Regions from separate parts of the Pedomonas sp. genome, predicted to be linked through region 3. Evidence: predicted binding sites of a transcription regulator. Region 3 holds the regulator's gene; each other region holds the start of a gene.
What was found. Region 3 encodes LexA, which represses DNA repair genes until DNA is damaged. Its sites were predicted from a motif close to GTTCCNCNCTTGTTCT; they were not measured.
Positions count from the first base shown of each region.

Region 1: VIG90_RS03815 (putative DNA modification/repair radical SAM protein) is a predicted target of LexA. The motif match lies at 1,448-1,463, and genes of this name have one in related genera.
Region 2: VIG90_RS00615 (four-helix bundle copper-binding protein) is a predicted target of LexA. The motif match lies at 1,376-1,391, and genes of this name have one in related genera.

Region 1 is NZ_DATBUP010000045.1:8-3,282, reverse strand. Features, by position in the region: gene VIG90_RS03820 (UdgX family uracil-DNA binding protein) at 1-203, opposite strand, end outside; gene VIG90_RS03815 (putative DNA modification/repair radical SAM protein) at 203-1,435, opposite strand; partial or broken gene VIG90_RS03810 (IS3 family transposase) at 1,620-1,791, shown strand; partial or broken gene VIG90_RS03805 (AAA family ATPase) at 2,276-3,275, opposite strand, start outside.
Region 2 is NZ_DATBUP010000008.1:18,918-22,192, forward strand. Features, by position in the region: gene VIG90_RS00605 (CsbD family protein) at 11-316, opposite strand; gene VIG90_RS00610 (CsbD family protein) at 452-769, opposite strand; gene VIG90_RS00615 (four-helix bundle copper-binding protein) at 853-1,266, opposite strand; gene VIG90_RS00620 (DNA-3-methyladenine glycosylase I) at 1,452-2,069, shown strand; gene VIG90_RS00625 (DUF885 domain-containing protein) at 2,074-3,275, opposite strand, start outside.
Region 3 is NZ_DATBUP010000258.1:5,650-8,924, reverse strand. Features, by position in the region: gene glp (gephyrin-like molybdotransferase Glp) at 1-991, shown strand, start outside; gene lexA (transcriptional repressor LexA) at 1,049-1,765, shown strand; gene VIG90_RS18235 (ComEC/Rec2 family competence protein) at 1,784-3,275, opposite strand, start outside.

The DNA.
Region 1 (3,275 bases), on a different contig from region 3:
CGGGCAAGGTCCAGGAAATCTCTCGTCGCGCTGACAGGCGCATTGCCCGGTGGTGGCAGCGGCTCCGCTCCGAAAAGGTCCGGCGCTGCATCATGATCGGCCCAGATCACTTGGGATGAGGGGACACGCGCGCCTGCAAGATGGCGCGCCGCTTGGCGCCATGCTTCAAAACGTTCAAATCGGGGCAGATCGATGCGGATCATCAGAGCAGAAGGAGCTGCTCCGGCGCTGGGGCAAACCGTGCTCGCAGCGCGGCGTTATCAATGAGGCTTCCAGGGGACCAGTCCGGCAGCAGGATGAATGGCTTGGCTTTTGAAAGGAGGGCCCCCATCCGAAGTAAGTCCGCGTAGCGCACCGGGCCATGGCGACGCGCCTCAAGGATGCGGGCAACGGTCCGGGTTCCAAAGCCCGGCACGCGCAGCAGCATCTCGCGGGACGCGCGGGCAACATTGATCGGGAAGCGGTCGCGATTGGCCAACGCCCAGGCAAGTTTCGGGTCGATCTCCAGGTCCAGGTTGCCATCAGGATGGGCAGAGCCGATCTCCGCCGCATCGAACCCGTAAAAGCGCATCAGCCAGTCTGCCTGGTAGAGCCGATGCTCCCGTTGCAAGGGGGGCTTGATCAACGGCAGCGTGGATGATGCATCGGGAATGGGGCTGAATGCGGAATAATAGACCCGCTTCAGGTCATAGCCTGCATAAAGATTGGACGATGTCTTGAGAATTTCGAGATCGGTTGCACCATCAGCGCCGATGATCATCTGCGTCGACTGGCCAGCAGGCGCGAACCGGGGCGGCCGCTTACCGCTGAAACTCCGCTCCTTGGCTGCCTCGCGGGACAGGCGAACATCCGCCATGGCCGCCCGGATCGTCTCGGGGCGTTTCTCCGGCGCCAGCTGACGCAGGCTCGTATCCCGTGCGAGCTCGATATTGACAGAAAGGCGGTCGGCATAAAGACCCGCCTCGGCGACCAGTTCGGGCGCCGCGTCGGGAATGGTCTTAAGATGGATATATCCCTTGAATCCATGATCCACTCGAAGCATCCGCGCAATGCGGACGATGTCGGCCATGGTCTGGTCCGGGCTCTTGATAATGCCTGAAGAGAGGAACAGGCCCTCGATCATATTGCGCCGGTAGAGTTCGAGGGTCAGGGTGGCCACCTCCTCGGGGGTGAAGCGCGCGCGCTCGACATTGCTGCTCACCCGATTGATGCAGTAGGCGCAATCATAGATGCAGAAGTTGGTCATCAGGATCTTAAGGAGGCTGATGCAGCGGCCATCGGGCGTATAGGCATGGCAGATGCCGCTGCTGCCGGCCGATCCAAGGCCCCCGTCGCCGGCATCCCGCCGCACCGTTCCGCTCGAGGCGCAGGATGCATCGTATTTTGCGGCATCCGAAAGGATCGCAAGTTTCTGCTGGAGAGTTTTCTGGGCCATGCTGTTTGGTATGTTCTATTTATGTTCTTGTCAATCGAGAGGTATGGACGGTGCCAACGTCTACCCGGCTCCGACACTCGGGGCTTGCCAAGCAAGGTTGGGCAGCATGTGCCGCGCCAACTGCCGGCTCGGGAGATTCCTTGTCTGCCCGAGCAGCGTTAGGCCGCCAACATGCCAAAAGGGGAAGCAAAAGTACGACGGCATGGAGGTGTCCGGGGACAAACGGCTGACGGCGTTGGAGGACGAGAATGCACGCCTGAAGACGCTTCTGGCTGAGGCCATGCTCGACAATGGCATGTTGAAAGATATTACATCAAAAACAAGTGGTGACGCCCGCCGCGATGAGATCGGCTGTTGTCCGCGGTTTCCGCAGCTTTCAGCGGCGAAATTGGTGATGATCGATCCCGCTTATGTCCGTGTGCACCAGAACGGTGCTTCGACAAAGACGGGCGCTCCAGCGAACATTGTACGGGACGTTCCCGCGGCGGCCTTACCAGAAAACTCCAAGCTCTTGTCGACGGCAGCAGAACGTCCGTCGCGGCGTAACCCTGCTGGGCGACAAGAGCTATCAGAGAAACGCAATCGGCCCAGCAGCACAAGCCAGGACCGTCTGGGCCAATTTTCCCAACCGGTCCGAGCGCAAGCGGCCTTTCGGCTTCTTGCCCTGGCCATACGGCCAGCGGAACCTCTTTGAACGCTTCTTCAATCGGATCAAGCAGTTCCTGGGCATTGCCATGGGCGATGATTAGTCTTTCGCCAATTATCTTGCCGCAGTCAAATTCATCTCCGCACGCCTATGTTGCGCCTCGTTATAAGTGTGCGCCCTTACGGACCTGGCCGTTAAATCTCGATATTCGGGTCGCGTTTCAGGCGGCCTTCAAGGCCTGGCGCGGGAGATGGCGCTTGCCTGGCCAGCAGTGCTGTGCGGTCTGCCTGGTTCCGACCAGGCGGGGCAAGGGGGGTAGGCGGTGGCTGGCCGATGGCTTGCAGGCTGCCCGGAGCGTCTGTTGCAAGTTTGCCGAGCACCTCGAGGGATGATGTCTTGTCACCGGTATTGACCATGAGCCGGCGGCTAAGCTTTTCAACGGAGTCTACGAACAGGAGAGGATCGTCCCGGGTTCGAGTGATGGTCACCAGGAACAGCCGCTGATTGGACAGGTAGCGCTCCCGGCTGTCCATCACCACAATGCCCTTCTCCGAGGTCAAGCCCTGGGCCATGTGGGCGTTGAGCGCATAGGCGAGGTCGAGACGCCTTAGCATAGGGTCATTGAGCGGCAGGAGCACCTGCTGCCTGGTCGCGGTCTCGACCAGCACCCCCTGACTGCCAATCCCGGTAATGCTGGCGATGTCAGCGTTGAGCAGGCCGCGTTCCTTGTCGTTCGTCGTCCAGCGGATCTGGTCGCCACGATAGACTGTGAGGCTTTTGGCTTCGTAGAGACGCAGTGTCTCGCGGGTTCGATTGAGGGCCAGAGCCTGGGGGAAGAACCGTCGGGCCTCGCCGCTGTCGGTCCGGAAGGTCACCCGCGCCTTCTCCTGATCAACCTCTGTAATCGTGCCCCAGGTGCCCGCTTTGATGCCCGCGGTGGGCGACCGCCTCGCAAACTCGATGCGTTGGCCGGGTTTGTAGGTCTGGAGGATGCGCTCCTGCTCAAGGGTCAGGGGCAGGCGCTCGAGAACGGTCAGGTTCAAGCCGGGGCCTTTTAGGACGCCCTCGTCCCGCAGGCCTTGCTGCACGACTGTGTTGATCATGGCGCGGGCCTCGCGGCCGGAGGCATAAGGAGCAGTTTGCGCACGTTCCTCAGGTGGCAGTGCCAGCCATGCCTGCGCTGCCGCGCTGGCC
Region 2 (3,275 bases), on a different contig from region 3:
TGCCGCGCTATCAGTAATGGCGCTCTTCGTAATCGCGGCGGCGACGCCGGCGGCCGGTGATGAGCGCGGCGGCCCAGCCGACGGCGCTGGCGATCAGCAACGAGCGGACCGGATGCTCGACAACGTTGCGGCTCACCTGATCGGTCGCATTGCGCATGGTATCACGGGCATCGCCGTACAGTTGCTGGGCGCGGCCCTTCAACTGCTCGCGGGTGCCTTGCGACTGCTGGCGCTCGCTGCCGGCTACATCACCAAGGCCTTCCTGCGCGCGGCCCATGCCGGTCCTCAGGGTTCCTTCCAGTCGATCCTGATTCATGACGTCACTCCTGACTGTTTCTGCATAATAGTGGCGGGAAAAAACAGCTGCCATTCGGGCAGCAAATGAACGATGCCAGCCAAAGCCTGTTCCGCCCGGCTGGCATCAAGGGCGATTTGACCCATCAAAGCCCGATCACATCGCTCTCCGGCGGGCCGACCAGCGCATATCCCGATCCTCATCGCGGAAGGCGATCATGCCGAGGACGAACCCCAGGGCCGCCGCGATCATCACCGCAGGGATCGGCCGGTCGGAGACGGCACGGCCCATCGTGTCCGCGGCGTCCTCGACGCCGTGGCGGGCCTGTCCGTAGGCACGGCGCGCCCGGCCGGCCAGCCGCTGGCGCATGCCGTGCTCTTCCAGCTCCTGATCATCGGTCAGAGTGCCAAATGCCTGCCGGACACGGCCCGACATCTCATCGGCATGACCTTCCGCAATATGTCTGTTCGCCATATCGGCCTCCTGTCTGTGCATCGCTGTCAGACAAGAAAGCCGTACGCAGCGGGCAGGGTTCCCGTTTTCGGGGTGAGTTGGGCTCAATGAGTGCTGGGCTGGATGGACTCCATTGCCGCCATGCACGCCTGTTCGCAGCGGCGGCAGGCCTCTGCGCACAGTTCGCAGTGGTCGTGCTGGGCGGCGTGGCGGCCGCATTCCATGCCGCACATGCGGCAGGCGGCGGCGCAGGCGTCCAGCATCAGCCGGATCAGCTCCTCGTTGGAGCCGGTGCGCCGCGTGGCGATCTTGCCGGTGGTGGCGCAAATGTCCGCGCAATCCATGTTCAGGCGAATGCACTGGCGCAGCTCCTGCACCATGTGCTCGGCAAGGCAAGCATCCGCGCAGGAAATGCAGACCTGTGCGCAGTCGTAACATTCCTCGATGCAGCGTATGAGAACGTCGTTGGTGTTGCCGCGCACGTCGGGATGGCTGCTGATCATCTGTTGGGCGTGCATTGTTGCACCTCCTGTCATGGCATTGGGGGAAGGGTCGGCCGCGCATGGTCCGGCCGCCGATACTCAAGGAACAATGACCATGACCGCAGGTTCCGATCATAGTCACTTGAGAACAAAAGAGGAACATGACACTATGCGCGCATCCGTGACGAGTGTGCAGTCAAAAAGGGGGAGGAGCTTCAGCCGTGTCCGCATTGTCCGTTTTCACGGGACCAGATGGCGTGGCCCGCTGTGCCTGGTGCCAGTCGACGCCAGCTTACCGTCATTATCACGACAGCGAATGGGGCATGCCAGTGGCCGATGACCGCACCCTGTTCGAGAAGGTGTGCCTCGAGGGCTTTCAGTGCGGCCTCAGCTGGCTGACCATCCTGAACAAGCGCGAGGCCTTCCGCGCTGCCTTCGCCAATTTCGAGTGCGAGGCCGTGGCCCGGTTCGATGAGGCAGACGTTGCCCGACTCCTTGAAAATGCGGGCATCGTCCGTCACCGGGCCAAGATCGAGTCCACCATCAACAATGCCCGCCGCGCGCTCGAGCTGCGCGCGGAGGCCGGATCGCTCGCCGCCTTCTTCTGGCGCTACGAGCCCGATGCCGGGGAGCATGCCCGGCGCGGTATCGTCACCGAGACGCCGGAATCGGTGGCGCTCTCCAAGGCGCTGAAGAAGCGCGGGTGGCGCTTCGTCGGCCCCACCACCATCTATGCGCTGATGCAGGCCATGGGTCTGGTCAACGACCACGCGCCCGAGTGCGCCTTCCGGGAAAAGGTGGACGCCGCGCGGCAGAACTTCATCCGCCCGCGCGGCTGATCCGTTACGTCCAGTCGTCGATCACGCGGGCAAGCACGTCCAGCGGCATGTTGCCCGCCAGCAGCGCCCGGTCATGGAAGGCGCGGATATCGAACCGCTCGCCCAGCCGCGCCTGTGCGCGGCTGCGGGTGTCGGTCCAGACCTGCCAGCCCAGCATGTAGCTGCACGCCTGTCCCGGCTGTACGCAGTAGCGCTCCACTTCGCGCGTCGCGTTGTCCTCGCTCTCGCCCAGCGTCTCGCGCATGTAGGCAATGGCCTGCTCGCGGGTCCAGCGCTTGTGGTGGAGCCCTGAATCCACCACAAGCCGCGCCGCGCGGAACAGCATGGAGGCAAGATAGCCGAGCCGCCCCAGCGGGTCGTTCTCGTAAACGCCCATTTCATCCGCCAGCTGCTCGGCATAGAGGCCCCAGCCTTCCAGATAGCCGGCGAACAGCGGCAGGCGCCGCAGCTGGGGCAGCTCGGTTGCTTCCATCATCAGGGCATTTTGCAGGTGGTGCCCCGGCAGCGCCTCGTGGTGGATCAGCGTCGGCAGGTCGAAGCGCGGCTGGTTGGCCGTATCGCGCAGGTTGATGATGAACTGGCCGGGGCGACCCGCGTCCACCACCGGCGGCAGGTAGAACGCGCCCGGCCCGCCCGCCTCGATGGCCGGAGACATGCGCTCGATCACCACCGGAGACTTGGGCAGCCGGCCGAACCACTGGGGCAGGCGGGCCTGCATCTTCTCGTTCAGGTCAACGCCATAGGCGATCAGCGCGGCCCGGCCCTCGTCCGTATTGGGGAACAGGTGCTCCGGCATGCGGCGCAGGCTGGAAATCCTCTGGCCGACCGTGCCCTGCGTCAGGCCCTTCTGACGCAAGATCTTGTCGGCCTCGGCGGAGAAGCGGGCCACCAGTTCCAGCCCAAGCCGGTGAATGTCCTCGGCCGGCATGTCGGTCGTCGTCGCGCCGCGAATGGCGAAGCGGTAGTATTCCTCGCCCTGCGGCAGCCGCCACACGCCGGCCTCCGGCGGCGCGCTTGCCAGCGCTTCCCGAATCAGCGCGGCTTGCCGTTCAAGCGCCGGGTACACCTCGCGCTGAACAAGCGCAGTGGCGCGGGCCTGCCAGTCTCCCTCGATGCCCTTGGCCTTGGTGCGGCCGGCGATGGACTTGACCAGATCCGAATCCGCGGGCGCGGCCGCCAGCAATTCGGAGAGCTGCACCAGCGTCG
Region 3 (3,275 bases):
GGCCATTGCGGGCAAGGCGTTCGACGGCTTCTTCGAGGAAGGCGTGGCCGTGCGCGTGCTGACCGGCGCACCCATGCCGGACGGCACCGATACCGTCATTCTCCAGGAGGACGTCGCCTACGAGGACGGCGCAATCCGCCTGATCGGAGACTGCCCGCCCCACGCGGGCCGCCATGTCCGCAAGGCGGGGCAGGACTTTGCCGAGGGCAGCCTGCTGCTACAGGTCGGCACGCGCATCAATGTCCGCGGCATCGCCCTCATGGCTGCCAGTGGCCACGGCACCGCCGAGGTGTTCGCCCGTCCCCGCGTCGTCATTCTGTCGACCGGAGATGAACTCGTCCCGCCGGGTCAGGCCCCCGGCCCCAGCCAGATCGTCAACTCCAACGGCGTCATGCTGGCCTCCCTCCTGCGCTGCTGCGGCGCGCAGGTCCAGGACCTCGGCATCCTGCCCGACCGGCATGACGTGATCCGTGACGCCATCGCCCGGGCCGCGGCGGATGCGGACATTCTGGTCACGGTCGGCGGCGCGTCCGTTGGCGATCATGACTATGTGCAGGCGGCGCTCGTTGATGCCGGTGCCCGCATCGATTTCTGGAAGATCGCCATGCGCCCGGGAAAGCCCATGATGCTCGGCACCCTTGGCGAGTCCGTCACCATCGGTCTGCCGGGCAACCCGGTTTCTGCTTACGTCTGCGCCCAGCTGTATCTCTTGCCGCTGGTTCGTCATCTTATGGGCGCGGCTGACCCGCTGCCGCGCCCGCTGCAGGGTCGCCTTACGGTCGACGTACGTCCCAATGGCGGTCGGGTCGATTACATGCGCGCCATGGTCACCGCGAGTGCGGACGGCTGGGAGGTCACACCCTTTCCTGTGCAGGACAGCGCCATGCTCTCCCGTCTTGAGGCCGCGAACGCCCTCGCCATTCGTCCCATCAATGCGCCGGCCGCAGAAAAAGGGTCGAATATCGCCTTTCTACTACTCAACGCCGATTGACCTTTTCGTGGAACTTTCATAGAACGTTCATTGTCTGTTCCACGAAGGACTTGGGCAATGCTCACTCGCAAACAGCACGATTTGCTGATGTTCATCCATCAGCGTCTCGAAACGTCCGGCATCTCGCCGTCGTTCGAGGAAATGAAGGAAGCGCTCGGGCTTAAATCGAAGTCCGGCGTTCACCGCCTTATCAATGCTCTGGTGGAGCGCAATTTCATCCGCCGCCTGCCCAACCGGGCCCGCGCGCTGGAAGTGCTGCGCCTGCCGGATGCGGCAGCCCCCACCCGCCCTGTCAAGCCGCAGCTTGCAAGCGACCGGGATGCCGCCATCGCCGCTTCGGACAACGTTGTGCGTGGTCCCTTCGGCAAGCCCAAGGCTCAGCCGGTTGCCGCGACGTTCGTCGAGATACCGCTGCATGGCCGCGTTGCTGCCGGTGTTCCCATCGAGGCAATGGAAAGCGATCGTCAGCTCGCTGTTCCGCCCGCCCTGCTTGGTCCTGGCGATCACTTCGCGCTGGAAGTCTCCGGTGACTCCATGGTCGAGGCCGGCATTCTGGACGGTGACTACGCCATTATCCGCAAGGCCGAGCATGCGCTGGATGGAGACATCATCGTTGCTCTCGTCGATGACGGCGAAGCCACGCTGAAGCGCCTGCGCCGCAAGGAAGGCAAGGTTCGGCTCGAGCCGGCCAACGCCACCTACAAGACCCAGATTTACGAACCGAAGCGGGTTCGCATTCAGGGCAAGCTCATCGGGCTGATGCGCCGGTACTAAATAGTTTTTTGCTCAAGTTCAGCGCGCGGCCGTCACCCATGGGTGGCGGCCGCGTTGCGTTTGGGCCGCCTGCACATCCGGCGTACCGCTGGGTCCGAACCGCACGGTCACGGCTCCAAGCCGCTTACGGCCCGCCTCGTCCAGCTTCAGCAGCTTCGGCTGGCACCATCTCGGCAGTCCACGCGGCGCAATGATCACGTCGCTCTCCACGCAAACCCGCGCCAGCACGGGGTTATCTAGCCAGTCCTTCAGCCAGACGATGCGCCGCCAGTCTCCGTGCCGGTTCAGCGAAACACGGCACAGCCCTTCGTCGCACTCCTGAACCAGCGCTGGCCCTGCCGCCTCGTCCAGCCGCGCAACTGCTCTGGCATCCAGCCCGCTGTCCTCCAGCCACATCGCGCGCGTGAAGCTGCCCCGCCGCAAGCTTGAGAACGCCATGCGCCCGTCCTCCAGCCGCACCGCCATCAGCCCGCCATCGGCACTCACGTACAGATCCGGCGTCGGTGTCATGGCGGCAAGAACCAGTCCTGCCGCTGTCAGGCCGAGCCCCAGCAATCTCAGCCGCGTGCGCCACAGGCACAGCCAGATCAGCCCCAGCATCATCAGGCTGAAGGGCCCGCCGCCCAGCGCCCGCCAGCGCATCACCGCGCCGTCCCAGGCCGCCACCGACCGGGCGATGCCGATGAGCAGGTCTAAGGCCCAGCGCAGCACCTCCGTCACCCATGGCACCCCGCCGATGCTTTCGGCCGCCACCGCCAGCATCAGCCCCGGCATGATCAGGATGCTGGTCAGCGGAATCGCAACGAAGTTGGCAATCACCCCGTACACGCCGGTCTGATTGAAGTGGGCAATGGCGATGGGTGACAGCATGGCCTCGGCCACAAGGCTGCTCACGATCAGCCCGGCCGCCCATCGAAGCGCGCTGCGGCCCCGCCCATCCGTTTCCCGCCGCCGCAGCCATCGCTCGGCAAAGCGGGACTGATAGAGCGCCACCAGTCCGGTCACCGCCGCGAAGGACAGCTGGAAGCTGGGGCTGAGCACCGCCTCTGGCCGGAACAGCAGGATGAGCCCTGCCCCCGCCGCCACCAGCCGCAGGCTAATCGCCTCCCGGCCCAGCAGCAGGCCCGCCAGCACAATGAGCGTGGCAATGCAGCTGCGTACCGTTGGAAGGCTGCTTCCCGCGATCAGCGTATAGGCAACGGCGGCAATGGCCGCCGCCAGGGCGGCATAGGTCTTCAGCGGCAGGCGCAGCGCCAACCACGGCGAGAGCGCCAGCACCCGCCGCGTCAGCAAGAACACCAGCCCCGTCACCATGCCGATGTGCAGACCGGAGATGGAAACAAGGTGGGCAAGGCCGCTGTTTCGCATCGCCTCGGTCACCTCGTCGCTGATACCGGAGCGATCTCCCGTCACCAGCGCGGCGGCCATGCCGCCCGCCTCCCCGCCGATCCGCTCCCGCAACCGCGCGCTCAGCGTCTCCCGCGCCGTCTCCAACCTTTCCATTATGCCG